One region of the Pseudomonas sp. SA233 genome, then DNA from elsewhere that is predicted to be linked to it. Evidence: predicted binding sites of a transcription regulator. Region 1 holds the regulator's gene; each other region holds the start of a gene.
The links. Region 1 encodes sigma-54, which starts transcription at its own class of promoters, with help from an activator protein. Its sites were predicted from a motif close to ANTGGCATNNANNTTGCTNT; they were not measured.
Positions count from the first base shown of each region.

Region 1 (7,777 bases):
TACCCGCGAAGAGGCCGGTGCAGGCACTACAGAATTTTCAATGAAACCGCAGACCCGGCCCCCATGCCGGGTTTTTTGTTTCATCATCTATCTTGAAGTGATTCTATTTATCACTTAATAATGAATATCATTGACCAGTAACTCGGCGATGATGTTCATGAAACCGGTCCTCCGCGAACTGCCCTACCTGGAAAACTGGCGCTGGCTCAGCCGACGCATCCGCTGTGCGCTGGAGCCCGACGAACCGCGCCTGATCGAGCATTACCTGGCTGAAGGCCGTTACCTGGTGTGCTGCACCGAGACCTCGCCATGGACGGTGGCGCTGACCTCCTTCCGCCTGCTGCTGGATACCGCCTGCGACCGCATGCTGCCCTGGCATTGGCGCTGCCTGTGCCTGGACCAGGCCTGGCGCCCGCTGCTGGACCTGCGCAACCTCGACCGCGAGGCCCAGAACCAGCGCTGGCAGCCCTACGCCCTGCAGTTGGCCAATTGCCGCCTGCTGCCGTCGATTTCTCCCGATGAACTGATGCAAGGATTTGATGATGAGTGATACCCGTATCGAGCGTGACAGCATGGGCGAACTGCAGGTGCCGGCCCAGGCCCTGTACGGTGCCCAGACCCAGCGCGCGGTCGACAACTTCCCGATCAGCGGCCAGCGCATGCCGGCCCAGTTCATTCGTGCACTACTGCTGGCCAAGGCTGCCGCGGCCAAGGCCAACGTCGAACTGGAACAGTTGTCGACCGCGCAAGGCCAGGCCATCGTAACGGCAGTCGAGCAACTCCTGGCGGGTGACTTCATCCAGCATTTCCCGGTGGATGTGTTCCAGACCGGCTCCGGCACCAGCTCGAATATGAACGCCAACGAGGTGATCGCGACTCTGGCCAGCCGCGTGCTGGGTGAGGCCGTCAACGCCAACGACCACGTCAACTGCGGCCAGAGCAGCAACGACATCATCCCGACCACGATTCACGTCAGCGCCGCCCTGGCCTTGCACGAGCAGCTACTGCCCGCCCTGGCGCATCTGGTACAGGTGATCGAGGCCAAGTCGGCACAGGTGCATCAGTACGTGAAGACCGGCCGCACCCACCTGATGGACGCCATGCCGGTGCGCATGAGCCAGGTGCTGGATGGCTGGGCGGCACAGATCAATGGCGCCAAGGCACACATCGAAGCTACCCTGCCGAGCCTGCAGGTCCTGGCCCAGGGCGGCACGGCCGTGGGTACCGGCATCAACGCCCACCCGCAATTCGCTGCTGGTTTCGCCCGCCAGCTCAGCGGCCTGACCCAGGTCGAGTTCACCCCCGGGCAGAACCTGTTCGCCCTGATCGGCTCGCAGGACACCGCAGTGGCCCTGTCCGGCCAGCTCAAGACTGCCGCCGTGGCGCTCATGAAGATTGCCAACGACCTGCGCTGGATGAACTCTGGCCCGCTGGCCGGGCTGGGCGAAATCGAGCTGCAAGGCCTGCAGCCGGGCTCTTCGATCATGCCGGGCAAGGTCAACCCGGTGATTCCAGAGGCCACCGCCATGGTCGCCGCCCAAGTGATCGGCAATGACGCCACCATCGCCATCGCTGGCCAGTCCGGCAACTTCGAGCTGAACGTGATGCTGCCGGTGATCGCCCGCAACCTGCTGGAGAGCATCGAGCTGATGGCCAACGTTAGCCGCCTGCTGGCCGACAAGGCCATCGCGAGCTTCAAGGTCAACGAAAGCAAGCTCAAGGAAGCCCTGGCACGCAACCCGATTCTGGTCACGGCGCTGAACCCGATCATCGGCTACCTCAAGGCCGCTGAAATCGCCAAGACCGCTTACAAGCAGGGCCGTCCGATCATCGACGTGGCGCTGGAGCACACCGACCTATCGCGTGACCAGCTGGAAGCGCTACTGGACCCGGAAAAACTCACCGCCGGTGGTATCTGACACTGAGTCACGGCCCAAGCGCCAGCGGTGGCCGCGTTGGTCATCGCCCAACCCATGCCTACGGAATTCACTGATATGCCCCATACCTTGCCTGCACTGCCTTACGCTTACGCTGCGCTGGAACCGCACATCGACGCGCAGACCATGGAAATCCACCACACCAAGCACCACCAGACCTACGTCACTGGCCTCAACGCCGCCATCGAAGGCACCGAGTGGGCTGAGTGGCCGGTGGAAAAACTGCTCGGCGCGGTCGGGCAACTGCCGGAAAACCTGCGTGGTGCGGTGACCAACCATGGCGGCGGGCACGCCAACCACAGCCTGTTCTGGACCGTGATGTCGCCGCAGGGCGGGGGAGAGCCGCAGGGTGCTCTGGCGCAGGCCATCGACGCCCAACTGGGCGGCTTCGATGCCTTCAAGGAGGCCTTCACCAAGGCTGCGCTGACCCGCTTCGGCAGTGGCTGGGCCTGGCTCAGCGTGACCCCGCAGAAAACGCTGGTAGTGGAAAGCAGCGGCAACCAGGACAGCCCGCTGATGCACGGCAACACGCCAATCCTCGGCCTGGACGTGTGGGAGCATGCCTATTACCTGAAGTACCAGAACCGTCGTCCGGAATACATCGGTGCCTTTTACAACGTCATTGACTGGGCGGAAGTGGAGCGCCGCTACCTCGAAACCCTGAAGTGAGTCTCCCCGGTATGCGCTCCCAGATGATGTCCGTCAGCCGCGTGCGCCTGTTTCGCCTGTTTCGCATGACGCTTGGGACTTTGCTGTTGCTCGCAGGCACTGCATTGCTATTGGCGCGCGGCTTCGCCTGGTTGGACCTGGCCTGGCCAGCTTGGGGGTGTGCATCGGTTTGCGCCGGATGATGGGGTGTTCACCGGTTTCGCTGTGGGAGCGGCACATAACTCATTGAATTAGCGGGGACTCTGTGGGAGCGGCTTTAGCCGCGAACACCGGCGCAGCCGGTGCCATGCACCGCGTTGGATTCTTCGCGGCTAAAGCCGCTCCCACAGGGTAAGCGTACCGCTTGCAATTCATTCGCCTTCGTCGAAGAAGTTGTTGATCAGCTCGACCAGCGCATCCATGGCATCAACGTCCTGCTCGCCTTCGGTATGCAGGTGCACCTGGGTGCCCTTGCCGGCCGCCAGCATCATCACCGCCATGATGCTCTTGCCATCCACCAACTTGTCCGGCGCACGGCCAACCCTGACCTGGCAGGGGAAGCGGCCGGCAACGCCGACGAACTTGGCTGCCGCCCGGGCATGCAGACCCAGCTTGTTGATGATGGTGATTTCACGGGCGGGCATCGTGGGGCGGATCCTTGGGCTAGAGGTCGCGGTGGCGGACCTGGACGTTTTTCAGGGATTGCTGCAGCAGTTGGCCAAGGCGTTCGGTGATGTACACCGAGCGGTGGTGGCCGCCGGTGCAGCCAATGGCAATGGTGACGTAGGCACGGTTGCTAGCGGCGAAGCGGGGCAGCCACTTGAGCAGGTAGCTGGAAATGTCGTTGAACATCTCTTCGACATCCGGCTGTGCGGCCAGGTAGTCGATTACCGGTTGGTCGAGGCCGGAATGCTCACGCAGCTCGGGTTTCCAATAGGGGTTGGGCAAGCAGCGCACATCGAACACCAGGTCGGCATCGACCGGCATTCCGCGCTTGAAACCGAACGACTCGACCAGGAACGCGGTGCCAGGCTCGGGCTGGTTGAGCAGGCGCAGCTTGATCGAATCACGCAGCTGATACAGGTTCAGGCTGGTGGTGTCGATCTTCAGGTCGGCCAGGTCTGCAATCGGCCCCAGCAATTCGCTTTCTACCCGGATCGCTTCCGCGAGCGAGCGGTTGGCGTTGGTCAGCGGGTGGCGTCGGCGGGTTTCCGAGAAACGCTTGAGCAGTACGTCTTCGTCGGCATCCAGGTACAGCACGTCGCACTGGATATGCCGGGCGCGGGCTTCTTCGAGCAACTCGGGGAAACGCGTCAGGTGGCTGGGCAAGTTGCGCGCGTCGATCGACACGGCGACCTTGGGTTGCTGCAACTCGGTGTTGATCAGCGCATTTTCCGCCAGTTGCGGCAGCAGCCCGGCGGGCAGGTTGTCAATGCAGTAGAAACCGTTGTCTTCCAGGACATCGAGGGCGGTGCTCTTGCCGGAGCCGGACCGGCCGCTGACGATGATCAGGCGCATGTTCAGTGCTCGTTCTGTACGTCCAGGACAACCTGGAACAGGGCCTCGCTGCTGGTGGCCGCACGCAGGCGATCACGGACCTCCTTGCGATCGAGCATGCTGGCAATCTGGCGCAGCAATTCCAGATGGGCATCGGTGGCGGCTTCTGGCACCAGCAGGACGAACAGCAGGTCCACCGGCGCGCCATCGATGGCGTCGTAGTCGATAGGCGCTTCCAGGTGCAGCAGGGCGCTGACCGGAGCGGAACATCCTTCAAGCCGGCAGTGCGGGATGGCGATGCCGTTGCCGAAACCGGTCGAACCGAGTTTTTCCCGGGCGACCAGTTTTTCGAAGACGTCTTGCATCTCCAGTTCGGGCACTTGTTCGGCGATGACGGTGGCGACCTTTTCCAGGGCGCGCTTCTTGCTGCCGCCCGGCACGTTCACGAGGGAACGGCCGGGGGTCAGGATGGTTTCAAGTCGGATCATGGATGAGGGGGATCAGCGGGCAGCTGCACCTTGCAGCAGGCTTTGCTGTTTTTCCTTGTGTTTTTTCAGTTGGCGGTCGAGCTTGTCGGCCAAGGCGTCGATCGCTGCATACATGTCTTCGTGTTCGGCGTTGGCAACCACTTCGCCGCCGGGAATCTGCAAGGTCGCCTCGACCTTCTGCTGCAGCTTCTCGACTTTCATGATGACCTGCACGTTGGTGATCTTGTCGAAGTGACTTTCCACGCGAGCGAGCTTTTCAAGCACATAATCGCGCAGTGGCTGGGTGACTTCTACATGCTGTCCACTGATATTGACTTGCATACAGCTTCTCCTTTGTTGCCCGTGCATAAAGAGGCAGGTCTTGCACCTGCCCCACAAACGCTGTGGCACATCTCAGGGGCTACATCAGTCGCTTGCGCTCGCTCGACGGTGCGATGCCGAGGGACTCGCGGTACTTGGCGACGGTGCGACGGGCTACCTGGATGCCTTGTGCCTCCAGTAAACCAGCGATCTTGCTGTCACTCAATGGCTTTTTCTGATTTTCCGCCGCAACCAGTTTCTTGATGATCGCGCGGATAGCCGTAGACGAGCATTCTCCGCCTTCGGAGGTGCTGACGTGGCTGGAGAAAAAGTATTTCAGTTCGTAGATGCCACGCGGGGTGTGCATGTATTTCTGCGTGGTTACCCGCGAAATGGTCGACTCGTGCATGCCCACCGCTTCGGCGATGTCATGCAGCACCAAGGGCTTCATCGCTTCGTCGCCGTGGTCGAGGAAGCCGCGTTGATGCTCGACGATCTGCGTGGCCACCTTCATCAGGGTTTCGTTGCGGCTTTGCAGGCTCTTGATGAACCAGCGCGCTTCCTGCAGCTGGTTGCGCATGAAGGTGTTGTCGGCACTGGTGTCGGCCCGGCGCACAAAGCCAGCGTACTGCGGGTTTACGCGCAGCCGCGGAATGGCCTCCTGGTTCAGCTCCACCAGCCAGCGGTCGCTGTCCTTGCGTACGATGACGTCGGGCACCACGTACTCAGGCTCGCTGGACTCGATCTGCGAGCCGGGGCGCGGGTTGAGGCTTTGTACCAGCTCGATGACCTGGCGCAGCTCGTCTTCCTTGATTTTCATGCGACGCATCAGCTGGCTGTAGTCGCGGCTGCCGAGCAGGTCGATGAAGTCGGTGACCAGGCGCTTGGCTTCCGCCATCCACGGGGTGCTGGCGGGCAGCTGGCGCAATTGCAGCAACAGGCATTCGCCAAGGGTGCGGGCGGCAACGCCTGCTGGCTCGAACTGCTGGATGCGGTGCAGTACCGCTTCGACCTCGTCCAGCTCGATATCCAGCTCCGGATCGAAACCGGCGCAGATCTCCTCGAGGGTGTCTTCCAGGTAGCCCTGGCCGTTGATGCTGTCGATCAGGGTGACGGCGATCAGGCGGTCGGTGTCGGACATCGGAGCCAGGTTCAGTTGCCACAGCAGGTGGCTTTGCAGGCTTTCGCCGGCCGATGTGCGGGTGGTGAAGTCCCACTCGTCGTCGTCGTTGCTCGGCAAGCTGCTGGCACTGGTCTGGTAGATGTCTTCCCAGGCGGTGTCGACCGGCAGTTCGTTGGGGATGCGCTCGCTCCATTCACCGTCTTCCAGGGTGTCGGCACTGGTCGTGCTTTCCTGGAAGCTGTTGTCCTGGACTTCAGCGGCCGGCTTGTTCTCGGCGTTGTCCGCCATCGGGTCGCTGTTGTCGAAGTCGTCGCCGTCTTCCTGACGTTCGAGCATCGGGTTCGACTCCAGCGCTTCCTGGATTTCCTGTTGGAGGTCCAGGGTGGAGAGCTGGAGCAGGCGGATGGCCTGTTGCAACTGCGGTGTCATCGTCAGTTGCTGGCCCATTTTTAGGACGAGCGATGGTTTCATGGCTGGGGCTTAATACCTTGTTCGCCGGCGCGCATGCGCCATCCACTACACGAGGGCGCCGGGGCGCCAGATCAAGCAAGTTTTATGCCTTAAATTGTAGCGTTTGCCTAGAGTACCGTAACACTTTACCCCAGGTTCCAGGGCTATTTGCCAGTACTCCAGGCGCGTGCCGGGCTCAGAGCCGGAACTCGTGGCCCAGGTAAACTTCTTTGACCAGGTCGTTGGCCAGGATGGTTTCGGCGTCGCCTTCGGCGATCAGCCGGCCATCATTGACGATATAGGCGGTTTCGCAGATATCCAGGGTCTCACGCACGTTGTGGTCGGTGATCAGTACACCGATGCCCTTGGCCTTGAGGTGATGGATGATCTGCTTGATGTCGCCGACCGAAATCGGGTCGACACCGGCAAACGGTTCGTCCAGCAAGATGAACTTGGGTGCGGTCGCCAGCGCGCGGGCAATTTCCACGCGGCGGCGCTCACCACCGGACAGGCTCATGCCGAGGTTGTCGCGAATGTGGCTGATGTGGAATTCCTGCAGCAGGCTTTCCAGCTCTTTGCGCCGGCCGTCGCGGTCGAGGTCCTTGCGGGTCTCGAGGATGGCCATGATGTTGTCGGCCACCGACAGCTTGCGGAAGATCGAGGCTTCCTGCGGCAGATAGCCGATGCCCGCGCGGGCGCGACCGTGCATGGGCTGGTGGCTGACATCGAGGTTGTCGATCAGCACGCGCCCCTGATCGGCCTGGACCAGGCCGACGATCATGTAGAAGCAGGTGGTCTTGCCGGCGCCGTTGGGGCCGAGCAGGCCGACGATCTGGCCGCTGTCGATAGACAGGCTGACGTCGCGTACGACTTGCCGCCCCTTGTAGCTCTTGGCCAGGTGCTGGGCTTTGAGGGTTGCCATTTACTCGGCCTTCTTCTTGGGCTGGATCACCATGTCGATACGCTGACGCGGCGAGGTCACGTTGCCACCACGACCGGCGGTCGCCACCTGGGTCTGGGTGTTGTAGACGATCTTCTCGCCTTCGGTGGTGTTGCCTTCGTTCTCGACCTTGGCGCGGTCGGTGAGGATCACCATGTCCTTCTGCGACTGGTACTGGATGGTCACCGCCCAGCCTTTCATCTTGTCCGGCTTGGCTGCGCTCTGCTGCTGCTCGAAGTAGGCCAGGTTGCCCACCGAGGTCACCACGTCGATGTCGCCGGAGGCGGAACGGGTGATGGTCACGGTGTTGCCTTTGATCATCATCGAACCCTGGGTGATGATCACGTCGCCGGTGTAGGTGGCCACGCCCTGCTTGTCGTCCAGGTGGGCGTTG
Region 1 covers NZ_CP096449.1:1,062,852-1,070,628, forward strand. Annotated here, with positions in the region: gene M1D87_RS04925 (hypothetical protein) at 149-550, shown strand; gene M1D87_RS04930 (class II fumarate hydratase) at 543-1,919, shown strand; gene M1D87_RS04935 (superoxide dismutase) at 1,995-2,606, shown strand; gene M1D87_RS04940 (HPr family phosphocarrier protein) at 2,957-3,229, opposite strand; gene rapZ (RNase adapter RapZ) at 3,249-4,103, opposite strand; gene ptsN (PTS IIA-like nitrogen regulatory protein PtsN) at 4,106-4,570, opposite strand; gene hpf (ribosome hibernation-promoting factor, HPF/YfiA family) at 4,583-4,891, opposite strand; gene M1D87_RS04960 (RNA polymerase factor sigma-54) at 4,971-6,464, opposite strand; gene lptB (LPS export ABC transporter ATP-binding protein) at 6,640-7,365, opposite strand; gene lptA (lipopolysaccharide transport periplasmic protein LptA) at 7,366-7,777, opposite strand, start outside.

Region 2 (7,777 bases), 330 kb from region 1:
ATGAACGCGCGCGGCAGGAAGGCCTGGATGATCTCGTCCTTGATCTGGTCGCGTTCCTTTTTATAGACCTTGCGCATCTGCTCGGTCTCGATCTCTTCGACCTTTTCCTTCACCGCGTCGTTGACCACGCTGCTGGGCAGGATGCGTTCTTCCTTGCGCGCGGCAATCAGCAGGTACTCGCCGCTGACATGCACCAGGGGAGCGTCTTCGCCCTTGCCGAATGGCGCGACGAAACCATAGGTGGTCAGCTCCTGGCTGGCGCAGGGGCGGGCCGGCTTGCTGGCCAGGGCCGCTTCCAGCGCTTCAGGCTCGAACGGGACTTCCTGGGTCAGACGGTAGGTCAGCAGGTTCTTGAACCACATGAGGGGCAATCTCTCCTTAATGCATAAGGCGGGCATTATTCTCCGAGCGGTGCTCTCAGGCCAACCCTGTCGGAGTGCCAGTAGCTGTAGCTGAATGTAAAGATGCACGTGGCAGCTCTAGGTCTTTGAAAGGCCTGAGGTTTTTTTTGAAAAAAGTTAAAAAAGTGCTTGCCAGGGTACGGGGTCGTCCGTAGAATGCGCGCCACACCGAGACGAAGGGTGATTAGCTCAGCCGGGAGAGCATCTGCCTTACAAGCAGAGGGTCGGCGGTTCGATCCCGTCATCACCCACCACTCGATGTTTAGCGCAGCGGTAGTTCAGTCGGTTAGAATACCGGCCTGTCACGCCGGGGGTCGCGGGTTCGAGTCCCGTCCGCTGCGCCATATTTCACTTCCAGGACCTACTGAACACCCGGAAGTAACAGAGAAAGCGACCTCAGGGTCGCTTTTTTTGTGCCTGCGATTTGGTGTTTCGCGAATTTTGCAAAAAGTTTGATAAGTGCTTGCCAGAGCGCCAAGTCGCCCGTAGAATGCGCGCCACACCGAGAGACATGGGTGATTAGCTCAGCCGGGAGAGCATCTGCCTTACAAGCAGAGGGTCGGCGGTTCGATCCCGTCATCACCCACCACTCGATGTTTAGCGCAGCGGTAGTTCAGTCGGTTAGAATACCGGCCTGTCACGCCGGGGGTCGCGGGTTCGAGTCCCGTCCGCTGCGCCATATTCCACTTCCAGGGCCTACTGAACACCCGGAAGTAACAGAGAAAGCGACCTTAGGGTCGCTTTTTTTGTTTCTGCAAAAAACCATCAGGCGCTGCCTGGCCCCTGTGGGAGCGGGTTTACCCGCGAAGAATGCGACACGGTGCATGGCACCGGCTTTGCCGGTGTTCGCGGGTGAACCCGCTCCCACAGAGGATCTGTAGCAATCTCAGCGGCGACGCTCTTCTTCCCGTAAGGTCAGCACCTCGACCCCATCCTCGGTCACCGCCACGGTATGCTCCCACTGCGCCGACAAGCTGTGGTCGCGGGTAATCACTGTCCAGCCGTCCTTCAGCGTGCGCGTCCCGCGTCCGCCCTGGTTGATCATCGGTTCGATGGTAAACACCATCCCCGGCTTCAACTTCAGGCCCATCCCGCGCTGGCCAATGTGCAGCACCTCGGGCCCTTCATGCATCTGTTGGCCAATGCCATGCCCGCAATACTCACGTACGACGCTGTAGCCCGCCGCTTCGGCATGGGTCTGGATGGCATGGCCAATATCACCTAGCGTAGCCCCGGGGCGTACCTGTTCGATGCCTTTCCATAGCGCGTCATAGGTGGTGTCGACCAGGCGCTGCGCCTCATCGCTGATCGGTCCGATGCTGTACATCTTCGACGAGTCGGCGATATAGCCGCCTTGTTCCAGGGTGATGTCGACGTTGATGATCGAGCCTTCCTTCAGTACTTCATCGACCTTGGGCATGCCATGGCACACCACATGGTCCACCGAGGTGTTGAGCGAATAGGGGAAACCATACTGGCCCTTGCTCGCCGGGCGGGCCTTGAGCGTGCCGACGATGAACGCCTCGGCGCGGTCGTTGATCTGCATGGTGGTCACGCCGGGGCGGATGAAGCTGTCGAGGTCGGCGAACACCTGGGCAAGCAGCTGGCCGGCGCGGCGCATCAGGTCGAGTTGGGCGGGGGTCTTGATAATCACCTGGGACATGGGGGGAGGGCAGTGGCTCATGCTGGAATGTGCCCCAGCATAGCGCCATGGGGTGCGGGGTTGCCATCGCATGGTGCACTCCTGTGCCGGCCCCTTCGCGGGTAAACCCGCTCCTACAGGTACATCACTGCCCTCAGGCCTTGCGATACCTCTGTGGGAGCGGGTTTACCCGCGAATGGGCCGGCACAGCTGGCCCATTAATTGCTGATCTACCGCTACCCAGGGCTATCAACGTCGACAGCCCACAAAACTTCACGACAAAGGCGCCGTGTTGCCCCGCTTGCCCAGCAAGCAGGGGCAGCCGGCGCCTTTTTGCGTTCCCTACAGGAGCCCGCCCATGGCCAACAGCGAAGTACGCAGCGTCTGCCCCTACTGCGGCGTCGGTTGCGGCATCGTCATGAGCGTCGCCGATGGCAAGGTCGGCAAGATCAGCGGCGACAAGCAGCACCCCAGCAACTTCGGCCGCCTGTGCACCAAAGGTCTCACCGCACACCTGCCGCTGACTGCTGCCGGGCGCATGGAGGATGCCTATGTGCGCCAGCAGCGCAGCCAGCAGCCAGCGCGTACCGGCATCGACCAGGCCATCGCCGCAGCCGCCGGGCGTTTGCGCGGCATCATCGACCAGCACGGCCCCGACGCCGTGGCGCTGTACGTGTCCGGGCAGATGTCGCTGGAGGCCCAGTACCTGGCCAACAAGCTGGCCAAGGGCTTTATCCGCACCCGCCACATCGAGTCCAACTCGCGCCTGTGCATGGCCAGTGCCGGCAGCGGCTACAAGCTGTCGCTCGGTGCCGATGGCCCGCCCGGCAGCTATCAGGACTTCGAGCACGCCGACGTATTCCTGGTGATCGGCGCCAACATGGCCGACTGTCACCCGATCCTGTTCCTGCGCCTGCTCGACCGGGTCAAGGCGGGGGCCAAGCTGATCGTCGTCGACCCGCGGCGCAGTGCCACCGCCGACAAGGCTGACCTGTTCCTGCAGGTGCGCCCCGGCAGCGACATGGCCTTGCTCAACGGCCTGTTGCACCTGCTGCTGCGTAACGGCCACACCGACCCTGATTTCATCGCCCGCCATACCGAAGGCTGGGATGAACTGCCGGCCTTTCTCGATGACTACACCCCTGACCACGTGGCCGCCATCACCGGGTTGGCCGAGGCCGACATCATCAAGGCCGCCGAATGGATCGGCAGTGCCCGCAACTGGATGAGTTGCTGGACCATGGGCCTTAACCAGAGCATCCATGGGACCTGGCACACCAATGCGATCTGCAACCTGCACCTGGCCACGGGCGCGATCTGCCGCCCGGGCAGCGGCCCGTTCTCGTTGACCGGCCAACCCAATGCCATGGGCGGCCGCGAGATGGGCTACATGGGCCCCGGCCTGCCAGGCCAGCGCTCGGCGCTGGTAGCGCAAGACCGTGCCTTCGTCGAGCAGCAGTGGCAACTGGCCCCGGGCAGCCTGCGCAGCGAAGGCGGCGAGGGCACGGTGGCGCTGTTCGAGCAGATGAAAAGCGGCGTGGTAAAAGCCTGCTGGGTCATCTGCAGCAACCCGGTGGCCAGTGTCGCCAACCGCCAGCAGGTGATCGACGGCCTGCGCCAGGCCGAACTGGTAATTACCCAGGATGCCTTCCTCGACACCGAGACCAACCGCTACGCCGACATCCTGCTACCGGCTGCACTTTGGGCCGAAGGCGAGGGCGTGATGATCAACAGCGAGCGTAACCTCACCCTCATGCCACGTGCCGTCGAACCGCCCGGGCAGAGCCTGCCAGACTGGCAGATCATCGCTCAAGTCGCCTGTGCCATGGGCTATGCCGACGCCTTCGACTACCCCGATGCGGAAGCTGTGTACGAGGAAATCCGCCGCTTCCACAACCCGGTCACCGGCTACGACCTGCGGGGCATCGGCTATGCCGAACTGCGCGAGCAGCCACACCAGTGGCCCTGCGCTCCGGGCCGCGACAACCCGCGCAGCCCGCTGCGCTATCGCAACGACGGCAATAGCCAGACGCTGTTGCGCGATGCCCAGGGCGAGCGCCCGGTGTTGGCCTTCCCGACCGCCAGCGGCAAGGCCCGCTTCTTCGCCCGGCCCTGGTTGCCGGCGGCGGAGCTGCCGGATGCCGATTACCCCATGGTGCTGAATACCGGCCGCGTGCAGCACCAGTGGCACACCCTGACCAAGACCGGCAAGGTCCCGGCGCTGAACAAGCTGGAGCCCGGCCCCTTCGTGGAAATCCACCGCGACGATGCTGCCCGGCTGGGCATCGCCGAAAAGGACCAGGTGGCCATTCGCTCGCGCCGCGGGCAAGCCGTGCTGCCCGCGCGAATCAGCGACCGGGTCATGCCTGGCAACTGCTTTGCCCCGTTTCACTGGAATGACCTGATCGGCGAGCAACTGGCGATCAACGCCGTGACCTGCGATGCGGTCGACCCGCTGTCGCTGCAGCCGGCGTTCAAGCATTGTGCCGTGACCCTGGAGCGGGTTGCCGGTGAGCGCATCGAAGCCCTTGATCTGAACACTGCCAATCCGGAGCCTGCCCGCATGCCGACCGCCACCCTGTCCCGTCTGCTTGGCCTGGACACCCTGCCAGCTCCGGTGCTGGCCGAGGAAGAGCGCCATTACCTGCAAGGCTTTCTGCTGGGCCTGGACCAGGCCCGCGCCGAGGGCGTGCCCTGTCTGCCGGCCAGTGCGCCGCTGGCCGCCAACCGCCGGTTGTTCGTCGATGGCTTGCTGGCCGGGCTGTTCGCCCAGCCGGCGGTGCTGCCCGATGCGGCGTTGGTGGCACCACGGCACCAGGTGCTGTGGGCTTCGCAAACCGGCAACGGCGAGCTGTTGGCCGAACGCTGTGCCGAGCGCCTGCGCGGTGCCGGCCTCGACGTGCAGCTCAGCTGCATGGAAGCGGTCAGCCCGCGCCAGCTGCAGGGCGCCGCCAGCGTGGTGCTGATCGCCAGCACCTTTGGCGATGGTGACGCGCCCGACAGCGCAGCGGCATTCTGGCAAGCCTTGCAGGGCGAGGAGGGCGCCCACTGCGCCGAACTGCCTTTTGCCGTGCTGGCCCTGGGCGACTCCAGTTACGACCAGTTCTGCGGCTTTGGCCGCAAACTCGACCAACGCCTGGCCGAGCTGGGCGGGCGGCGCCTGCTGCAGCGGGTGGACTGCGAGCCGGACTTCGACGACGCCTTCGCCGCCTGGCTGGATGCGCTGCTGCCCACGCTAGGCCGCGCTGCTGCACCGCAACCGGTCACCGAGCCTGCGCCCGTGGCGGCCTATGGCAAGCAGCAACCCTGGGCTGCCACCTTGCTGGAAAACCGCCTGCTCAACGGCCCGGGTGCTACCAAGGAAACCCGTCAACTGGTGTTCGACCTGAGCGGCAGCGGCTTCACCTATGCCGCCGGTGATGCCCTGGGCGTGTGGCCGCGCAACTGTCCCGCCCTGGTCGACGAGCTGCTGGCGCTGATACAGCTCGATGGCCAGACCATGGTCGAGCTGAAAGGCCAGCCCGCCATGCCGCTGACCGAAGCCCTGCAAGCGCACCTGGAAATCGCCAAGGTCACCACGCAGCAGTTGCAGGCCTTCGCCGGCAATGCCCCGGACCTGCAGCGCCTGCTGCAGCCCGATTGCAAGGCCGAGCTGCAGGACTGGTTGTGGGGGCGGCAACTGGTCGATGTTCTGCGCGCCTTTCCTCAGCAACTGCCGTTGGCCATTTGGCTGGAGTTGCTCAAGCCCTTGCAGCCGCGTCTGTACTCCATCAGCTCCAGCCCGCTGGCGCACCCGCAGCAGGTGCATCTGACCGTTTCCACGGTGCGCTATGGCGCGCGCAAAGGGGTGTGTTCAAGCTTCCTCGCCGACCGTGCGCAGGCGCTGAAGGTTGCCATCTTCCCGCAGGTGTCGAAGCACTTTCGCCTGCCCGAGGACGACAGCGTGCCGGTGATCATGGTCGGTCCCGGCACCGGCATTGCGCCGTTCAGGGCCTTTCTCGAAGAACGAGAGGCACGTGGGGCGAAAGGGGCTAACTGGCTGTTCTTTGGCGAGCAGTACGCAGCAACCGATTTCTATTACCAGGAGCAGCTACAGGCCTGGCAGGCTGCAGGGCACTTGCGCCTGGACACGGCGTTTTCACGCGACCAGGCCGAGAAGGTCTATGTGCAGCAGCGCATGCTGGAACAGGGCGCGCAGTTGTGGCAGTGGCTGGAGGCGGGCGCGTACTTCTATGTGTGTGGCGATGCGCAGCGCATGGCCAAGGATGTGGATGCGGCGTTGCGGGTCATCGTCGCCGAGCATGGCGGCATGGATGCCGCGGCGGCTGCGGCTTATGTTGAGGATTTGAGCAAAGCCAAGCGCTATCGGCGCGACGTGTACTGAGTGCACCGGGATGGGGTGTGGTGCACCCCGGTTGTGCAGTTTGATCGCTTGTGCCGGCCTCTTCGCAGCACAAGGCTGCTCCTGCAAGGGGGCGCGAAACCTGTAGGAGCAGCCTTGTGCTGCGAAGAGGCCGGCACAGGCAACCCAGTTGGCACACTCCCTGCTTTACCCTGGATACAACAAAGCCCACTGATCAACGGCGATCAACCCGGGCCCCCTACCGTGATGAATACAGGCAAAGGCGCCTGGAGCTTCGGCTCCAGGCGCTTTTTTTTTTGATCGAGGATCGGCTTATGAAGGCAACAGCGAGCAGCGGGCAACGAGAGCGACTGGTCATCGTCGGCAACGGCATGGTCGGCCACCATTGCGTCGAACAACTGGTCAGCCGCGGCGCCTTGCAGCGCTTCGAAGTGCATGTGTTCGGCGAAGAGCGCCAGCGTGCCTACGACCGCGTGCACCTGTCCGAGTACTTCGGCGGCAGCTGTGCCGAAACCCTGGCTCTGTGCGGGCAGGACTTCTACGGCGCCAACGGTGTGCACCTGCACCTCGGTGAAGCGGTGCTGGAAATCGACCGTGAGCACGCCGAAGTGGTTACCGCCGAGGGCCGTTACGGCTACGACCAATTGGTGCTGGCCACGGGTTCCTATCCCTTCGTGCCACCGATCGAAGGTTCCAGCGGCAATGCCCGCCTGGTCTACCGCACCCTTGACGACCTCGACGGCATCCGCGCTGCCGCAGCCAGTGCCCGACGTGGCGTGGTAGTGGGCGGTGGCTTGCTTGGCCTGGAAGCAGCCAACGCTCTCAAGTCGCTGGGCCTGGAAGCCCACGTGGTGGAATTCGCCCCACGGCTGATGCCGGTGCAGCTGGACGGCGAGGGCGGTGCCGCGCTCAAGGCACAGATCGAAGCGCTGGGTGTTGGCGTGCATCTGTCGCGGGCCACCCAGTCGATCAGTGCGGGTGAAGACTACCGCTACCGCATGAACTTCGATGGCGGCGAGCATCTGGAAACCGATCTGATCGTGTTCTCCGCAGGTATCCGCCCGCAGGATGCCCTGGGCCGTGCCTGTGGCCTGGACATCGCCGCGCGTGGTGGCGTGGTGATCGACAACCACTGCCGCAGCAGCGACCCACGCATCTTTGCCATCGGCGAGTGCGCCTCGTGGAACGGCAGCGTGTTCGGCCTGGTCGCCCCGGGCTACAGCATGGCGCGCAACCTGGCGGCATTGCTGATGGGTGAAGCCGCTGGCGAATTCACCGGTGCCGACATGTCGACCAAGCTCAAGTTGCTGGGCGTGGATGTCGGCTCCATCGGCGATGCCCATGGCGCCACTCCGGGCGCACGCAGCTACC
Region 2 covers NZ_CP096449.1:1,388,959-1,396,735, forward strand. Annotated here, with positions in the region: gene rdgC (recombination-associated protein RdgC) at 1-362, opposite strand, end outside; tRNA gene M1D87_RS06470 (tRNA-Val) at 580-655, shown strand; tRNA gene M1D87_RS06475 (tRNA-Asp) at 669-745, shown strand; tRNA gene M1D87_RS06480 (tRNA-Val) at 915-990, shown strand; tRNA gene M1D87_RS06485 (tRNA-Asp) at 1,004-1,080, shown strand; gene map (type I methionyl aminopeptidase) at 1,288-2,136, opposite strand; gene M1D87_RS06495 (bifunctional nitrate reductase/sulfite reductase flavoprotein subunit alpha) at 2,402-6,427, shown strand; gene nirB (nitrite reductase large subunit NirB) at 6,721-7,777, shown strand, end outside.
Region 2: the regulator sigma-54 is predicted to act here: its motif matches at 6,575-6,594, upstream of nirB (nitrite reductase large subunit NirB).

Region 3 (7,777 bases), 2.7 Mb from region 1:
TTATGGAAGCGCACGCCGGCAAAGGTGGTGTTGATCCGCTCTTCGTAATGCAGGTGGCGCAGCTCGACCATGGTGTCGACCAGGCCCAGCGGGTTCCCCGCCTTGAAACGCTCGTACACCTGGCCCAGTTGCAGGCGATCCTCGACATTGCCTTCGAAGCGCAGTTTGCAGCCGGTGGCGGAGATGTCCAGCAGCTTGCCACGCAGGGCGCCGTTGCCCTTGAGGTGGGTGCCATCGAGGATGATATCGACCAGCTGCGACAGCTTCAGCGCGGCGCGGAAGGCATTGCGGCGCTGGTGGTAGGTCATTTCCAGGGGCATGGCGCCGCGGTAGCAGCGGTGACCGTCGACTTCGCTGATCTTCAACTCGTGGTTGCAGTCCCAGGCGATGCGCACACCATCGTGGAAGCCTTCGACGCGGAAGTGTTCGCCGTTCTCGATGAACTTCTCACCGTCGCGCGGGATCATTTCGTCCAGCGCCAGGGTATTGCTTTCACGGTCCACGTGCACCACGTAGCTCTGGAAGCGCTGGCTGCGGTCGTGGAAGGTGATGATCAGGGGGTCGTGGCTTTCCTGCAGCTGCCGCAAGTTGGCCGCAATCTCCAAAGGGGTGTTCAGCACCTTTGGCGGCTGCGGGGCATCGGATTCATTGAACACGGCTTATCGTTCTCCAGGCAAAAGCGACACACGCAATTAACGGCATTTTGCCAGTATGTTCCGTGCCTTGATAGAAAAAATCACACTTGGCTGAGCGCCCGTGGCTTGGCCAGCGGCGAGGTGCTGCCGCGGCTGTCGTAGAGCGACGGAGAATCGCCACCCATGAGGATCCGGATCTGGTTGTTGGTGACGTGCTGCTGCACCTGGATGATCCGGCCATTGGTCTCGTTGAGCTGCTGGCAGGCTTGCATCAGCTGGCTGATCACATCGAGTTGCTGCAGCAGCAGTTCACCGTTCGGCGATTGTGCCGCCACGGCCTCCACTCCGGCGCGATCAGGGCTCAGGCCAAGGCTGGAAAGCAGGTTGTTGCGCCGCAGGCCTTGCTGCTCCAGCAGCACGATCAAAGACTGCTTGCGGGCCAGGATATTCTCCAGTGGCGCCATGTCGCGGCCGTGCAGGGCGATCGCTTCCTTTTGCAGAAGGTCCAGCAGTTCCTGCATAGGGGCAATGTCATCTTCGATCAGTTGCAGCAAGGTGGTGTCGTGCATGGCTAACTCTTGGCTTTTCTAGCGTCCGTGAAGTCAGCGCGCCGAACGGTCAGCGCTGGGCTTCGAAATCGAGCAGTTTGCTGGCGACCCGGCCGGCATCGACCTGGTAGCTGCCGTCGGCGATCGCCTGTTTCAACTGGGCCACACGGGCACTGTTGACCACCGGCTCGTCGCGCAGCTTGTCGCTGATCTTCTGCAACTGCTGGGCCTCTTGGCTGAGGTGTACCGCTTCTCCGCTGGCGCTGGTGGCGGTTGCCGCTTCCTGGCTGGCTGCCGGTTTTTCGGCGCTGCCGTTCGCGGTGTTGCCGCGCACGCCGCCCGTGACGGACGGAGAGTTATTCAAACGACTGAAGTCGATGACCATGATCAGAAACCTCTGGGTATTTGGACGCTTGCCTTGTTTTCGGCCAACCCGAAAGAAACTTTAGGCACAAATGCATAGCCGCCTGTCAGCAAGCTCGCGAACCCGTTTTCTGACACAGTTTAGGAAAAGCGGTTCCTCACCGCCAGCGCAAATCAGTGGGCTGGCTACATACTTACCTCGACCTGCCCAGGGCCGGTCACCCTGGCCTTGATCACCCGTTTGGAATTGAGGTTGCGCACCCGGATCTGTTCGCTCAGGCCACCCTTGCTCAGGGCTTCGCCGGGCATGCGTACACTCAGGCTGCCACTGCGGGCGATGATCACCACGTGGTCACCCTTGCGCACCACCTCGGCCTGTTCCAGGTGTTGCGGGGTGAGTACCTGGTCGATCACCGTGGGGCGCAGCATCTTCATGCCTACCGCCTGTTCCAGTTCGGTCAGGAAGCCTTGGCCCAGGGTGCCGACATCCCGCTCGCGCAGGGCCACATCGCCTTCGCCCACCACGTTGTCGCGCTTGAGCGGCCGGGTCACCACCACCACATCGCGGAACAGCCGCACGGTGGCCGGCACGAACACGGTCCAGGGCGCTGAGCCTTCGCAGCGTACCTTCACCGTGACGCGGCCCAGCGGCTGAGCCGGGCTTTCCAGCGAGGCGTCCAGCTGCTGGCTGCACAGCGGCATACGCAGGCGCGGATCCAGCGGGTTGACCTGGATCTCGTAACGGCCGGCGGTCTGGGTGGTGGCCAGATAATCTTCGACGCTGAATTCAAGAAACCCTTGAGTGACACCGATAAGCTGTTCAGGCAAGGTAAACGCGTCTGCTACCGTGCGAACGCCGGGCACCAGAAGGCACAGCATGGCCAGCGAGCCAGTCAGCAGGCGCGTCAATCGTCGGAAAAATGTCGTTTTCGTGTACATGGCGCTCAAAAAAGCAAAGCCCGTGCCGACTCGCTACCTGAGTTGCAACGAAAGGCTGAAACATAAAGGAGTCTGGCATGGCAGGTGTTATGGATTCGGTCAACCAGCGCACGCAGCTGGTGGGGCAGAATCGCCTGGAATTGCTGCTGTTCCGCCTCAATGGCGAGCAGCTTTACGGCATCAACGTATTCAAGGTCAGGGAAGTGCTGCAATGCCCTGCGCTGACCCTGCTGCCCAAGGCGCACCCGGTGGTGCGCGGTGTTGCCAATATTCGCGGGGCGACCATCCCGATCCTCGACCTGTCGATGGCCACCGGGTTGCGGCCGCTGCAGGAAGACACGCGCAACAGTTTCGTGATCATCACCGAGTACAACACCAAGACCCAAGGCTTCCTGGTGCACTCGGTGGAGCGCATCGTCAACATGAACTGGGAAGAGATCCATCCGCCACCCAAGGGCACCGGCCGCGACCACTACCTGACCGCGGTCACCCGGGTGGACAACCGCATGGTCGAGATCATCGATGTGGAGAAGGTGCTGGCCGAAGTGGCGCCGTCGTCCGAGTCGGTGTCGGCCGGGGTGATCGATGCCGAGGTGCAGGACAAGGCCGTGCTGCTGCGGGTGCTCACCGTCGACGATTCGTCGGTGGCGCGCAAGCAGGTCAGCCGCTGCCTGCAGACGGTGGGGGTCGAGGTGGTGGCGCTCAATGACGGCCGTCAGGCCCTGAACTACCTGCGCCAGCTGGTGGATGAGGGCAAGAAGCCGGAAGAAGAGTTCCTGATGATGATCTCGGACATTGAAATGCCGGAAATGGACGGCTATACGCTAACGGCAGAGATCCGCAGCGATCCGCGCATGCAAAAATTGCACATCTGCCTGCATACTTCGCTTTCCGGGGTGTTCAACCAGGCGATGGTCAAGAAGGTCGGTGCCGATGACTTCCTGGCCAAGTTCAAGCCGGACGACCTGGCCCAGCGGGTGGTCGACCGGATCAAGGCAACGCATTGAAGCAGCCGGGGGCAGGCCCCCCGGCACCAGTGATTTAAAAGAGGCGGCAGTAGTGTCTACGGGTAATTTGGATTTCGAACAGTTCCGGGTCTTCCTGGAGAAAGCCTGTGGCATCCTGCTGGGCGAGAATAAGCAGTACCTGGTCTCCAGCCGTCTCAACAAGCTGATGGAGCAACAGGGCATCAAGAGCCTGGGCGAGCTGGTGCAGCGCATCCAGGCCCAGCCGCGCGGCGGTTTGCGCGAGCAGGTGGTCGATGCCATGACCACCAACGAGACCCTGTGGTTTCGCGATACCTACCCGTTCGAGGTGCTGAAGAACAAGGTCATCCCAGAGTTCATCCGCAACAACCCCGGCCAGCGCCTGCGCATGTGGTCGGCGGCCTGTTCGTCGGGGCAGGAACCGTATTCCATCTCGATGGCCATCGACGAGTTCGAGCGTAGCAACCTCGGCCAGTTGAAGATGGGCGCGCAGATCGTTGCCACCGACCTGTCCGGCACCATGCTGACCAACTGCAAGACCGGCGAGTACGACAGCCTGGCGATTGCCCGAGGCTTGTCCCAGGAGCGCCTGCAGCGCTACTTCGACACCAAGGGGCCGGGGCGCTGGGCGGTCAAGCCGGCGATTCGCAGCCGCGTCGAGTTCCGCTCGTTCAACCTGCTCGACAGCTATGCCAGCCTGGGCAAGTTCGATGTGGTGTTCTGCCGTAACGTGCTGATCTATTTTTCGGCGCAGGTGAAGAAGGACATTCTGTTGCGTATCCACAGTACCTTGAAGCCGGGTGGGTATCTGTTCCTCGGGGCTTCCGAGGCGCTGAACGGGTTGCCGGACCATTATCAGATGGTGCAGTGCAGCCCGGGGATCATTTACCAGGCGAAGTAACCAAGAGGGCCGGCAGCGAAAGTTGCCGGCCTTTTTGTTTGCCTGTGCCGGCCTCTTCGCGGGTAAACCCGCTCCCACAGGTACCGCGCCGACCTTGAAAGCTGTGCAGAACCCGGTGGGAGCGGGTTTACCCGCGAAGAGGCCGGCGCAGGAGAAATGCTGACGTCAATTTTTTGTTTTGCCGCTTCTGCCGCCCGGCAATTGCCGCTTTCGCGCCCGAAGGCGGAAGGCCTTTGCCGCTTTTCTGGCATCACTCTGACAGCACCTTGCCCTGCAAGCCCGTATTTCCGGGCTTTCTGTTGGTTGGCACAGCCCTTGCTAAACCTTGCCCAACGATATTCCGGTCAACCTCCGAAGGTTTCCCCGACATGAGCATCAGCTTCGACAAGGCGCTTGGTATTCACGAAAAGGCCCTGGGCTTCCGCGCCCAGCGCGCCGAAGTGCTGGCCAACAACATCGCCAACGCCGACACGCCCAACTACAAGGCGCGCGACATGGACTTCGCCTCGGTGCTCGCTGCCGAAAGCGACAAGCAGCAGAGTGGCGGCCGTTTCAGCCTCGATCGTACCAACAGCCGCCATATCGAGGCCGAGGGCTTGGCCATGGCCGACGATACCCTCAAGTACCGCACGCCAACGCAGCCGTCGATCGACCAGAACACCGTGGACGCGCAGATCGAGCAATCGAACTACACCGAAAACGCCGTCGGCTTCCAGGCCAGCTTCACCTTGCTCAACAGTAAATTCAAAGGGCTGGTTTCGGCCCTGCGGGGAGAATGATCATGTCCCTTTCCAGTGTCTTCAACATTGCCGGTAGCGGCATGAGTGCGCAGAACACGCGCCTGAACACCGTTGCTTCCAACATCGCCAACGCCGAGACCGTGTCCTCGAGCATCGACCAGACCTACCGCGCTCGCCACCCGGTGTTCGCCACCACCTTCCAGGACGCACAGGCCGGCGGCAGCCAGTCGCTGTTCGAAGACCAGGGCGAGGCAGGGCAGGGCGTGCAGGTAAAAGGCATCGTCGAGGACCAGAGCAATCTGGAGGCCCGTTACGAGCCCAACCACCCGGCGGCGAACAAAGACGGCTACGTCTACTACCCGAACGTCAACGTGGTTGAAGAGATGGCTGACATGATCTCCGCCAGCCGCGCGTTCCAGACCAACGCCGAGCTGATGAATACGGCCAAGGCCATGATGCAGAAGGTCCTGACCCTCGGTCAGTGATAAGGAAACCAGACCATGGCAATCGATACCAACGGTGTGAACCTCAACGACGTGCTCGCGGCGTCGGGTGTAGGCACCAGCACCAAGAAGACCACGGACACCGCATCCAAGACCGGCAACGACTCGCTCGGCAAGGACGCGTTCCTGCAATTGCTGGTCACCCAGATGCAGCACCAGAACCCGCTGGACCCACAGGACAACGGTGAGTTCGTTGCCCAGTTGGCGCAGTTCAGCAGCCTGGAAGGCATTACCTCGCTGAACGAATCGGTCAACTCCATCACCAGCGCAATGGCCTCGTCCCAGGCCCTGCAGGCGTCCTCGCTGGTCGGGCGTTCGGTGGTAGTGCAGAACGACAAGGCCGTGGTCGACACCGCAGAAAGCTTCAATGCGCAGTTCGTCGTGCCGCAAGCCATCGGCGAAGCGAAGATCACCATCAAGGACAAGGACGGCAATACCGTCAAGACCATCGAGGTGGGCGAGCAGAAAGCCGGTTACGCCGATTTCATCTGGGACGGTACCAACAGCAGTGGCGAGAAAGTCGACCCTGGTACTTACACCTTCACTGCTACCACCACGGTGGATGGCAAGTCGGTGCAGATGAACACGCTGTTGCCAGCCAAGGTGACCAGCGTCAGTTTCAGTGCCGCCGGCGAAATGGTGCTCAACCTCGCCGGTGTTGGCAAAGTGTCCCTCTCCGACGTGCAAACCATCGGTATCTAAGGCCCGCTAGAGCGGCAAAAGGAGCGAATTCATGTCTTTCAATATCGGCCTTAGCGGTCTGTACGCAGCAAACAAGCAACTGGATGTCACCGGCAACAACATCGCCAACGTCAACACCAATGGCTTCAAGTCGTCGCGTGCCGAGTTCGCCGATGTCTATGCAGGTTCCAACCGCCTGGGTGTTGGCAAGAACCAGGTGGGTAACGGCGTGCGCCTGGCAGCGGTTTCCCAGCAGTTCACCCAGGGTGACGTCAACACCACCGGCAACGTGCTGGATATGGGGATCCAGGGGCAGGGCTTCTTCGTGCTGTCCGATAACGGCTCGCGCGTGTACACCCGTGCGGGTGCTTTCCAGGCCAGCAAGGACAATTTCGTGGTTACCTCGGACGGCCTGCGCCTGCAGGGCTATGCCGCCGACTCGACTGGCAAGATCCAGAAGGGCGTGCTGACCGATCTGCAGATCGATACGTCGGCGCTGCAGCCAAAGGCAACATCGCTGATCGACCAGGGCATCAACCTGAATTCTTCGGCCGCCGACATCCCGCTGGAAGTGGACGATGGCACTGGCGTGATGGTGCCGAACCTGCCGTTCGATCCTTCCGATCAGACGACTTACACCAAGTCTTTCCCGACCAAGGTGTACGACAGCCAGGGTAACGAGCACACCATGGAGCAGTTCTATCGCAAGACTGGCACCAATGAGTGGACCATGTACACCCTGGTCGATGGGCGCAACCCGTTTTCCCCATCCTCCACTGTGCCGCTGACTGGCACCATCAGCTTCAACAGCGATGGCTCGGTCAAGAGCATGACTGCGGACAATACCGGCCACCCGGCGGGCTCGTCGTTCACCGTGACCAACAACACCTTCACCATGACCGGCTGGGTGCCGGCGGTGGAAGATTCTGCGGGTAACTGGATCTCCAACGGCGCGGTGGGCAATGCCGATGGCATGCGCCTGGCGATGAACAGCACTACCTCCTACAACACCGAGACCGCGCGGATGTCGCAGTCCCAGGACGGCTACGCGACCGGTATCCTGTCGAGCCTGAGCATCGACTCGACGGGTGTGCTGTTCGCCAGCTTCAGCAACCAGCAATCCCGCGCCATCGGCCAGGTGGCCCTGGCCAGCTTCGCCAACGAGCAGGGCCTGCAGCAGATTGGTGGTACCCGCTGGACCGAAACCTACACGTCCGGCATCCCGGGCATCGATGCGCCGAAGACAGGTACCCTGGGCAGCGTCGAGTCCAACGCGCTGGAAGGCTCGAACGTGAACCTGACTCAGGAATTGGTCGAGCTGATCAAGGCGCAGAGCAACTACCAGGCGAACGCCAAGACTATCTCCACTGAAAGCACCATCATGCAGACCGTCATCCAGATGGCTTGATGCTTGCTGGCTGAGTGCATGTGGGCGAACCCCTTTGTCATGAAGGGGTTCGTCGTCTTTGCCGGAGGGGTCA
Region 3 covers NZ_CP096449.1:4,138,515-4,146,291, reverse strand. Annotated here, with positions in the region: gene M1D87_RS19115 (flagellar brake protein) at 1-656, opposite strand, end outside; gene M1D87_RS19110 (flagella synthesis protein FlgN) at 737-1,204, opposite strand; gene flgM (flagellar biosynthesis anti-sigma factor FlgM) at 1,254-1,568, opposite strand; gene flgA (flagellar basal body P-ring formation chaperone FlgA) at 1,733-2,485, opposite strand; gene M1D87_RS19095 (chemotaxis protein CheV) at 2,563-3,492, shown strand; gene cheR (protein-glutamate O-methyltransferase CheR) at 3,545-4,372, shown strand; gene flgB (flagellar basal body rod protein FlgB) at 4,741-5,151, shown strand; gene flgC (flagellar basal body rod protein FlgC) at 5,154-5,597, shown strand; gene flgD (flagellar hook assembly protein FlgD) at 5,613-6,317, shown strand; gene flgE (flagellar hook protein FlgE) at 6,349-7,704, shown strand; gene M1D87_RS19065 (hypothetical protein) at 7,777-7,777, shown strand, end outside.
Region 3: the regulator sigma-54 is predicted to act here: its motif matches at 4,675-4,694, upstream of flgB (flagellar basal body rod protein FlgB).

Region 4 (7,777 bases), 1.5 Mb from region 1:
CGCAGGCTGGCACAATCCTGCAGGGTGCAAGCCTGCAAGCCAGCCATCAGGCAGGGGATGGCCAGCGCTAAACGGTAATTCATGTGCATGCTTCCTGCTTCGAGAAAGCACTTCACGCTATGCATCACAACAAGCGCGCACAAGTCGCAAAAGGCCGTGAAAGATGCCACCTACATCAGCTTGAGATATCACCTACAAAAACCTGCGTCAGACAAACAAAAACGCCCCCGGCCTTTCGACCGGGGGCGTTTTCGTTTCAGCTCAAGCTAGACGATCAAGCTTTGGCTTTCTTGGCAGCGCGGGTACGCTCGCCTTCGTCCAGGATCTTCTTGCGCAGGCGGATCGACTTCGGAGTCACTTCGCACAGCTCGTCGTCCTGGATGAATTCCAGGGCCTGTTCCAGGGTGTGGCGAACCGGCGGTACCAGGGCGATGACTTCGTCTTTGCCCGAAGCACGCATGTTGTCGAGCTTCTTGCCTTTGGTCGGGTTCACGCCCAGGTCGTTGTCACGGCTGTTCAGGCCGATGATCTGACCGTTGTAGATGTCCTGGCCGTGCTCGATGAACAGCTTGCCGCGAGCCTGCAGGGTTTCCAGCGAGTAGGTCAGCGCCTTGCCGGTCTCGATCGAAACCAGTACACCGTTCAGACGACCGGACATCTGGCCGGCTTTCATGGTGTCGTAGCGATCGAAGATCGAGGTCAGGATGCCAGCACCGTTGGTCAGGGTCAGGAACTGGTTACGGAAACCGATCAGACCACGAGCAGGTACGTTGTACTCCAGACGTACACGGCCTTTGCCATCCGGCGCCATGTTGGTCAGGTCGCCCTTACGCAGGCCCATTTCTTCCATGACCTTGCCCTGGGATTCTTCAGGGATGTCGATGGTGACGTTCTCGAACGGCTCCTGCTTCACGCCGTTGACTTCGCGGATGATCACTTCAGGGCGGCCTACAGCCATCTCGAAGCCTTCACGACGCATGGTTTCGATCAGAACCGACAGGTGCAGCTCACCACGGCCGGAAACCTTGAACTTGTCAGCCGAGTCGCCTTCTTCAACGCGCAGTGCAACGTTGTACAGCAGCTCTTTGTCCAGACGTTCCTTGATGTTACGGCTGGTGACGAACTTGCCTTCCTTGCCGCAGAACGGCGAGTCGTTGACCTGGAAGGTCATCGAAACGGTCGGCTCGTCAACGGTCAGTGGCTTCATCGCCTCGACGTTGTTCATGTCGCACAGAGTGTCGGAGATGAACAGCTCGTCGAAACCGCTGATGCAGACGATGTCGCCAGCCTGGGCTTCTTCAACGTCGACGCGGTGCAGGCCGTGGTGGCCCATCAGCTTGAGGATACGGCCGTTACGCTTCTTGCCTTCGGTGTCGATGGCAACAACCGGGGTGTTCGGCTTGATACGACCACGGGCGATACGGCCAACGCCGATAACACCGAGGAAGCTGTTGTAGTCCAGAGCGGAGATCTGCATCTGGAACGGGCCATCGACGTCAACGTTCGGCGCCGGTACGTTGTCGACGATCGACTGGTACAGCGGGGTCATGTCTTCGGCCATGTCGGTGTGGTCCAGACCGGCGATGCCGTTCAGGGCCGAGGCGTAGACAACCTGGAAGTCCAGCTGATCATCGGTGGCACCGAGGTTGTCGAACAGGTCGAAGATCTGGTCCAGAACCCAGTCAGGACGCGCACCCGGGCGGTCAACCTTGTTGATCACGACGATCGGCTTCAGGCCAGCTTCGAAAGCCTTCTTGGTCACGAAGCGGGTTTGCGGCATCGGGCCGTCCTGGGCATCGACCAGCAGCAGCACGGAGTCGACCATCGACATTACACGCTCAACCTCGCCACCGAAGTCGGCGTGGCCGGGGGTGTCGACGATGTTGATGTGGTAGCCGTTCCAGTTGATGGCGGTGTTTTTCGCCAGGATGGTAATGCCGCGCTCTTTTTCCTGGTCGTTGGAGTCCATCACGCGCTCGTCGTTGAGCTCGTTACGCTCCAGGGTGCCGGACTGGCGCAGGAGTTTGTCGACCAGGGTGGTTTTACCATGGTCAACGTGGGCGATGATGGCGATGTTACGCAGATTTTCGATCACAACTGTATCTCGATCAGAGGATTCGGTTGCCGCCAGTGTAGGCGGCGAATATGTACGGTTTGAGGCTCAGCGGGCCCGGTGGTCGGGAGGGCGATGGCGGATGCTGCCGCCATACAGCCCTGGCGTCTTATGCCGGACGATAAACACGCACATTGGCATGTCCCTCACTGAGCAGGTGGTGTGCGTGCAGACGGCTCATCACACCTTTGTCGCAATACAGCAAGTACTGGCGGTTGGCATCCAGCTGCTTGAACTTGCTGTTGATGGCATAGAACGGCATGGCCTGGACTTCGATACCGTCCAGCACCAGAGGTTCGTCTTCCTGGGCATCGGGGTGACGAATGTCGATGACGATCTGGCCGGGCAGCGCCTCGGTCACTTCCTCGATTTCGATGTCCTTGCCCAGTTCGTCGATCACATGGTCGATGGAGATCAACCGGGCGCGTTCCAGGGCGCGCTCCAGCACGGCCATGTCGAACTGCTTCTCTTCATGCTCCATGCGGTGGCGCTTGGCGTGGGTGGTCGGGTTTACCGAGATCACGCCGCAGTATTCTGGCATGTGCTTGGCGAAGTCGGCAGTGCCGATCGCGTAGGCCTGGTCGATGATGTCCTGCTTGTGGCTGGCCAGCAGGGGGCGCAGCACCAGCTTGTCGGTGGCCGAGTCGATGATCGACAGGTTCGGCAAGGTCTGGCTGGACACCTGGGAAATCGCTTCGCCGGTGACCAGGGCATCGATCTCCAGGCGGTCGGCCATGTGCGCGGCACCACGCAGCATCATGCGTTTGAGGGTCACGCCCATGTAGCTGTTGTCGACCTTGTTCAGAATCTCGCCGACCACTTCCTCGAACGGCACGCTGATGAACAGCACGCGCTGGCTGCTGCCGAACTTCTTCCACAGGTAGTGAGCCACTTCCATCACGCCCAGCTCGTGGGCACGGCCACCGAGGTTGAAGAAGCAGAAGTGGGTCATCAGGCCGCGGCGCATCATCTGATAAGCCGCCACGGTGGAGTCGAAGCCACCGGACATCAGTACCAGTGTCTGCTCCAGGGCGCCCAGCGGGTAGCCGCCGATGCCCTGGTGCTGGTTATGGATCACGTACAGGCGCTGGTCACGGATTTCGATGCGCACCAGGACTTCCGGGTTTTTCAGCTCGATGCCGGCGGCGCCGCACTGCTGGCGCAGCTGGCTGCCGACGTAACGGTCGACGTCCATCGAGGTGAAGTCGTGGTGACCACCGCGCTTGCAGCGCACGGCGAAGTGCTTGCCGGCCAGCAGGTGGCCGAAGTGCTGCTTGCACTTGGCGACGATGTCATCGAAGTCGCCGAGCGGGTATTCCTCTACCTGCAGGAAGTGGGTGATACCCGGGGTGCAGGTGAGGCGCTCGATCATCTCGCGCTGGACCTTTTCGTCTTCGACGCGGGTGACCACTTCGAGATTGTCCCAGACACCATCGACCACGAGCTCAGGATCGAGGTCCTTGAGCACGTTGCGGATGTTCTTGCCGAGCTGGCGGATGAAGCGCTTGCGCACCGGCCGGCTCTTGATGGTGATTTCTGGGAAGACTTTGACGATAAGTTTCATTGGTTAACAGCGCGCGCAGGGCCTGCCGAAAATGAGGGGCGCGAATTATAGCGGAAATTGCTCAGGATTTGACCAACTTTTGTACAGAAGGTCGGATTTATATTGCCTGCACCGGCCTCATCGCCGGCAAGCCAGCTCCCACAGGCTATCCACAGTCCTCAAGACCTGCGCCCTACCTGTGGGAGCTGGCTTGCCGGCGATGAGGCCCCCAAAGAAAGCACACAACTCAAGCAATGCACACTATTGGTGCACTGCTACCAAAATTCGCATCTTAAAAGTGCACTTTTCCCCAGCACCCCACTCCCAGATGCCCGCAAACGCCCCCTTTTATCCCGCCCTCGCCATTTTCGGGCACTGGCATGCAATTTGCTCCCTTGTGAGGCAGGTAAGCTTGGCCGACTATCCGCGCCCGGCAACACCCTTTTTCCAGGGCAGCGGCCCACCGCGCTCTAGACCATCCGGAGGACAACATGTCGAAGTCGGTTCAACTCATCAAAGATCATGACGTCAAGTGGATTGATCTGCGTTTCACGGACACCAAAGGCACTCAGCACCACGTGACCATGCCGGCGCGTGATGCACTGGAAGACGACTTCTTCGAAGTCGGCAAGATGTTCGACGGTTCCTCCATCGCTGGCTGGAAAGGCATCGAAGCCTCCGACATGATCCTGATGCCGGTCGACGAAACTGCCGTACTGGACCCGTTCACCGAAGAGCCGACCCTGATCCTCACCTGCGACATCGTCGACCCGTCGAGCATGCAAGGCTACGATCGTGACCCTCGCGCCATTGCCAAGCGCGCCGAAGAGTACCTGAAGAGCACCGGCATCGGTGACACCGTATTCGCAGGCCCGGAGCCAGAGTTCTTCATCTTCGACGAAGTGAAGTTCCAGTCGGACATCTCCGGCTCGATGTTCAAGATCTTCTCCGAGCAAGGCTCGTGGATGACCGGCGCTGACGTGGAAGGCGGCAACAAAGGCCACCGTCCAGGCGTGAAGGGCGGCTACTTCCCGGTTCCGCCGTTCGACCACGACCACGAAATCCGTACTGCCATGTGCAACGCACTGGAAGAAATGGGCCAGACCGTCGAAGTTCACCACCACGAAGTGGCGACTGCCGGCCAGAACGAAATCGGCGTCAAGTTCAACACCCTGGTGAAGAAGGCTGACGAAGTACAGGCGCTGAAGTACGTCGTGCACAACGTTGCCGACGCCTACGGCCGCACCGCCACCTTCATGCCGAAGCCACTGTACGGCGACAACGGCTCGGGCATGCACGTGCACATGTCGATCTGGAAAGACGGCAAGAACACCTTCTCGGGTGAAGGCTATGCCGGCCTGTCCGACACCGCCCTGTACTTCATCGGCGGTATCATCAAGCACGGTAAGGCCCTGAACGGCTTCACCAACCCGTCGACCAACTCCTACAAGCGTCTGGTCCCAGGCTTCGAAGCCCCGGTAATGCTGGCCTACTCGGCTCGCAACCGTTCCGCCTCGATCCGTATTCCTTACGTCGGCAGCCCGAAAGCCCGCCGTATCGAAGCTCGCTTCCCGGACCCATCGGCCAACCCATACCTGGCCTTCGCGGCCCTGCTGATGGCCGGCCTGGACGGTATCCAGAACAAGATCCACCCAGGCGATGCTGCCGACAAGAACCTGTACGACCTGCCGCCTGAAGAGGCCAAGGACATCCCGCAGGTTTGCGGCAGCCTGAAGGAAGCTCTGGAAGAGCTGGACAAGGGCCGTGCGTTCCTGACCAAGGGCGGCGTGTTCTCCGACGACTTCATCGATGCCTTCATCGAGCTGAAGAGCGAAGAAGAAATCAAGGTCCGCACCTTCGTTCACCCGCTGGAATACGAGCTGTACTACAGCTGCTGATCTGATCGGCGCCTCACGCCGATGACATGATCACGAACGGCCTCCTTCGGGAGGCCGTTTTCGTTTCCGTGGCTGCCTCATCGATTTCATACAGAACCGGCAGATGCCGCTGACATTTCGCCGCCCCCTCAGCACGCAGGGTAGGCGTCCCTTCAGTCAAAGGACATCACGCCATGCGCAAACTTCTACCTGCAATGATTACCGTATCCGCCCTCCTCACCGGCTGCGCCAGCAATGGCACCGCGCCAGGCCAGGCAACGTCACAGGTGCTTCACCGCGCCACCGGCAGTTGGGACGGTACTCCCTATCTCGATTACCCCGAAGGACGACCAGTGCTGTCGCTTGTGAAAGTCAGCATTCCTGCCCACACCACCCTTGGCTGGCACTGTCACCAGGCACTCAATCTAGGCTATCTGACCGAGGGGCGACTCGAGGTGGAAACCCGTGACGGCAAGCGCACAAGCCTGGTTGCAGGCCAGACGCTGGCCGAACTTCAAGGGGAAGTGCACCGCGGGCACACCACTGCGCAACCCGCCACTGTCATGGTGTTCCACGCAAGCAATGAAGACCTGGGGTTTTCAACGCCAGAAGCCGAATGCCCGCCAACTGTGCGATAAACCCTGAAACCACCTATGCTCCATATTGGTGCATGCTGTGGACTAACGCCCCCGAATGCATCCCAAAAGCGATCACATGAACCGTTTAATCAGTTCATTCTGGTGCGATTTTTCCCGTTTCCAGGGCTTTATCGGCAAATTCCGCTTCTTTTCGGAGCCTTGGTTTGGTTCTTGCATTTTTTGCCCAAAGACTGGAATCAGCGGATCCACCGCGCGCCCGACCATGGCCGCGCCCATGCCCGACACGCGCCAAAAGAGGTCGACGACGCCCTATGACCATCAGCGATGCCCAGCACCGTCTACTTCTGGACAACCTGACCACCGCCACGCTGCTGCTCAACGCCGAGCTGCGCCTGGAGTACATGAACCCGGCCGCGGAAATGCTTCTGGCAGTGAGTGGCCAGCGCAGCCATGGGCAGTTCATCAGCGAGCTGTTCACCGAGTCGACCGAAGCGCTCAGCTCGCTGCGCCAGGCGGTCGAGCAGGCGCACCCGTTTACCAAGCGCGAAGCGCAGCTCACCTCGCTGACCGGGCAGACCATCACCGTCGACTACGCGGTTACGCCGATCCTGCACCAGGGCCAGACCCTGCTGCTGCTCGAGGTGCACCCGCGCGACCGGCTGCTGCGCATCACCAAGGAAGAAGCCCAGCTGAGCAAGCAGGAAACCACAAAGATGCTGGTGCGCGGCCTGGCCCACGAAATCAAGAACCCCCTTGGCGGCATCCGCGGCGCAGCCCAGCTGCTGGCCCGCGAGCTGCCTGAAGAAGGCCTGCGCGACTACACCAACGTGATCATCGAGGAAGCCGACCGCCTGCGTAACCTGGTCGACCGCATGCTCGGCTCGAACAAGCTGCCGTCGCTGGCCATGACCAACATCCACGAAGTGCTTGAGCGGGTTTGCAGCCTGGTCGAGGCCGAAAGCCAGGGTTGCATCACTTTGGTGCGCGATTATGACCCCAGCCTGCCTGACGTATTGGTCGACCGCGAGCAGATGATCCAGGCCGTACTCAACATCGTGCGCAATGCCATGCAGGCGATCAGTTCGCAGAACGAACTGCGCCTGGGCCGCATCACCCTGCGCAGCCGTGCCCTGCGCCAGTTCACCATCGGCCATGTGCGCCATCGCCTTGTGGCGAGGGTGGAGATCATCGACAACGGCCCGGGCATCCCGCCGGAACTGCAGGACACCCTTTTCTATCCCATGGTCAGCGGTCGCCCGGACGGTACCGGGCTGGGCCTGGCCATTACCCAGAACATCATCAGCCAGCACCAGGGCCTGATCGAGTGTGAAAGCCATGCAGGCCACACCGCATTCTCGATCTACCTGCCCCTGGAACAAGGAGCCACCGCCTCATGAGCCGAAGTGAAACCGTATGGATCGTCGACGATGATCGCTCCATCCGCTGGGTCCTGGAAAAAGCCCTGCAACAGGAAGGCATGACCACCCAGAGCTTCGATAGCGCCGATGGCGTGATGGGCCGCCTGGCACGCCAGCAACCTGACGTGATCATTTCCGACATCCGCATGCCGGGTACCAGCGGCCTCGACCTGCTGGCACAGATCCGTGAGCAGCACCCGCGCCTGCCGGTCATCATCATGACCGCC
Region 4 covers NZ_CP096449.1:5,334,529-5,342,305, forward strand. Annotated here, with positions in the region: gene M1D87_RS24460 (PhoPQ-activated pathogenicity-related family protein) at 1-83, opposite strand, end outside; gene typA (translational GTPase TypA) at 275-2,095, opposite strand; gene thiI (tRNA uracil 4-sulfurtransferase ThiI) at 2,223-3,677, opposite strand; gene glnA (type I glutamate--ammonia ligase) at 4,148-5,554, shown strand; gene M1D87_RS24480 (cupin domain-containing protein) at 5,728-6,171, shown strand; gene glnL (nitrogen regulation protein NR(II)) at 6,444-7,529, shown strand; gene ntrC (nitrogen regulation protein NR(I)) at 7,526-7,777, shown strand, end outside.
Region 4: the regulator sigma-54 is predicted to act here: its motif matches at 4,031-4,050, upstream of glnA (type I glutamate--ammonia ligase).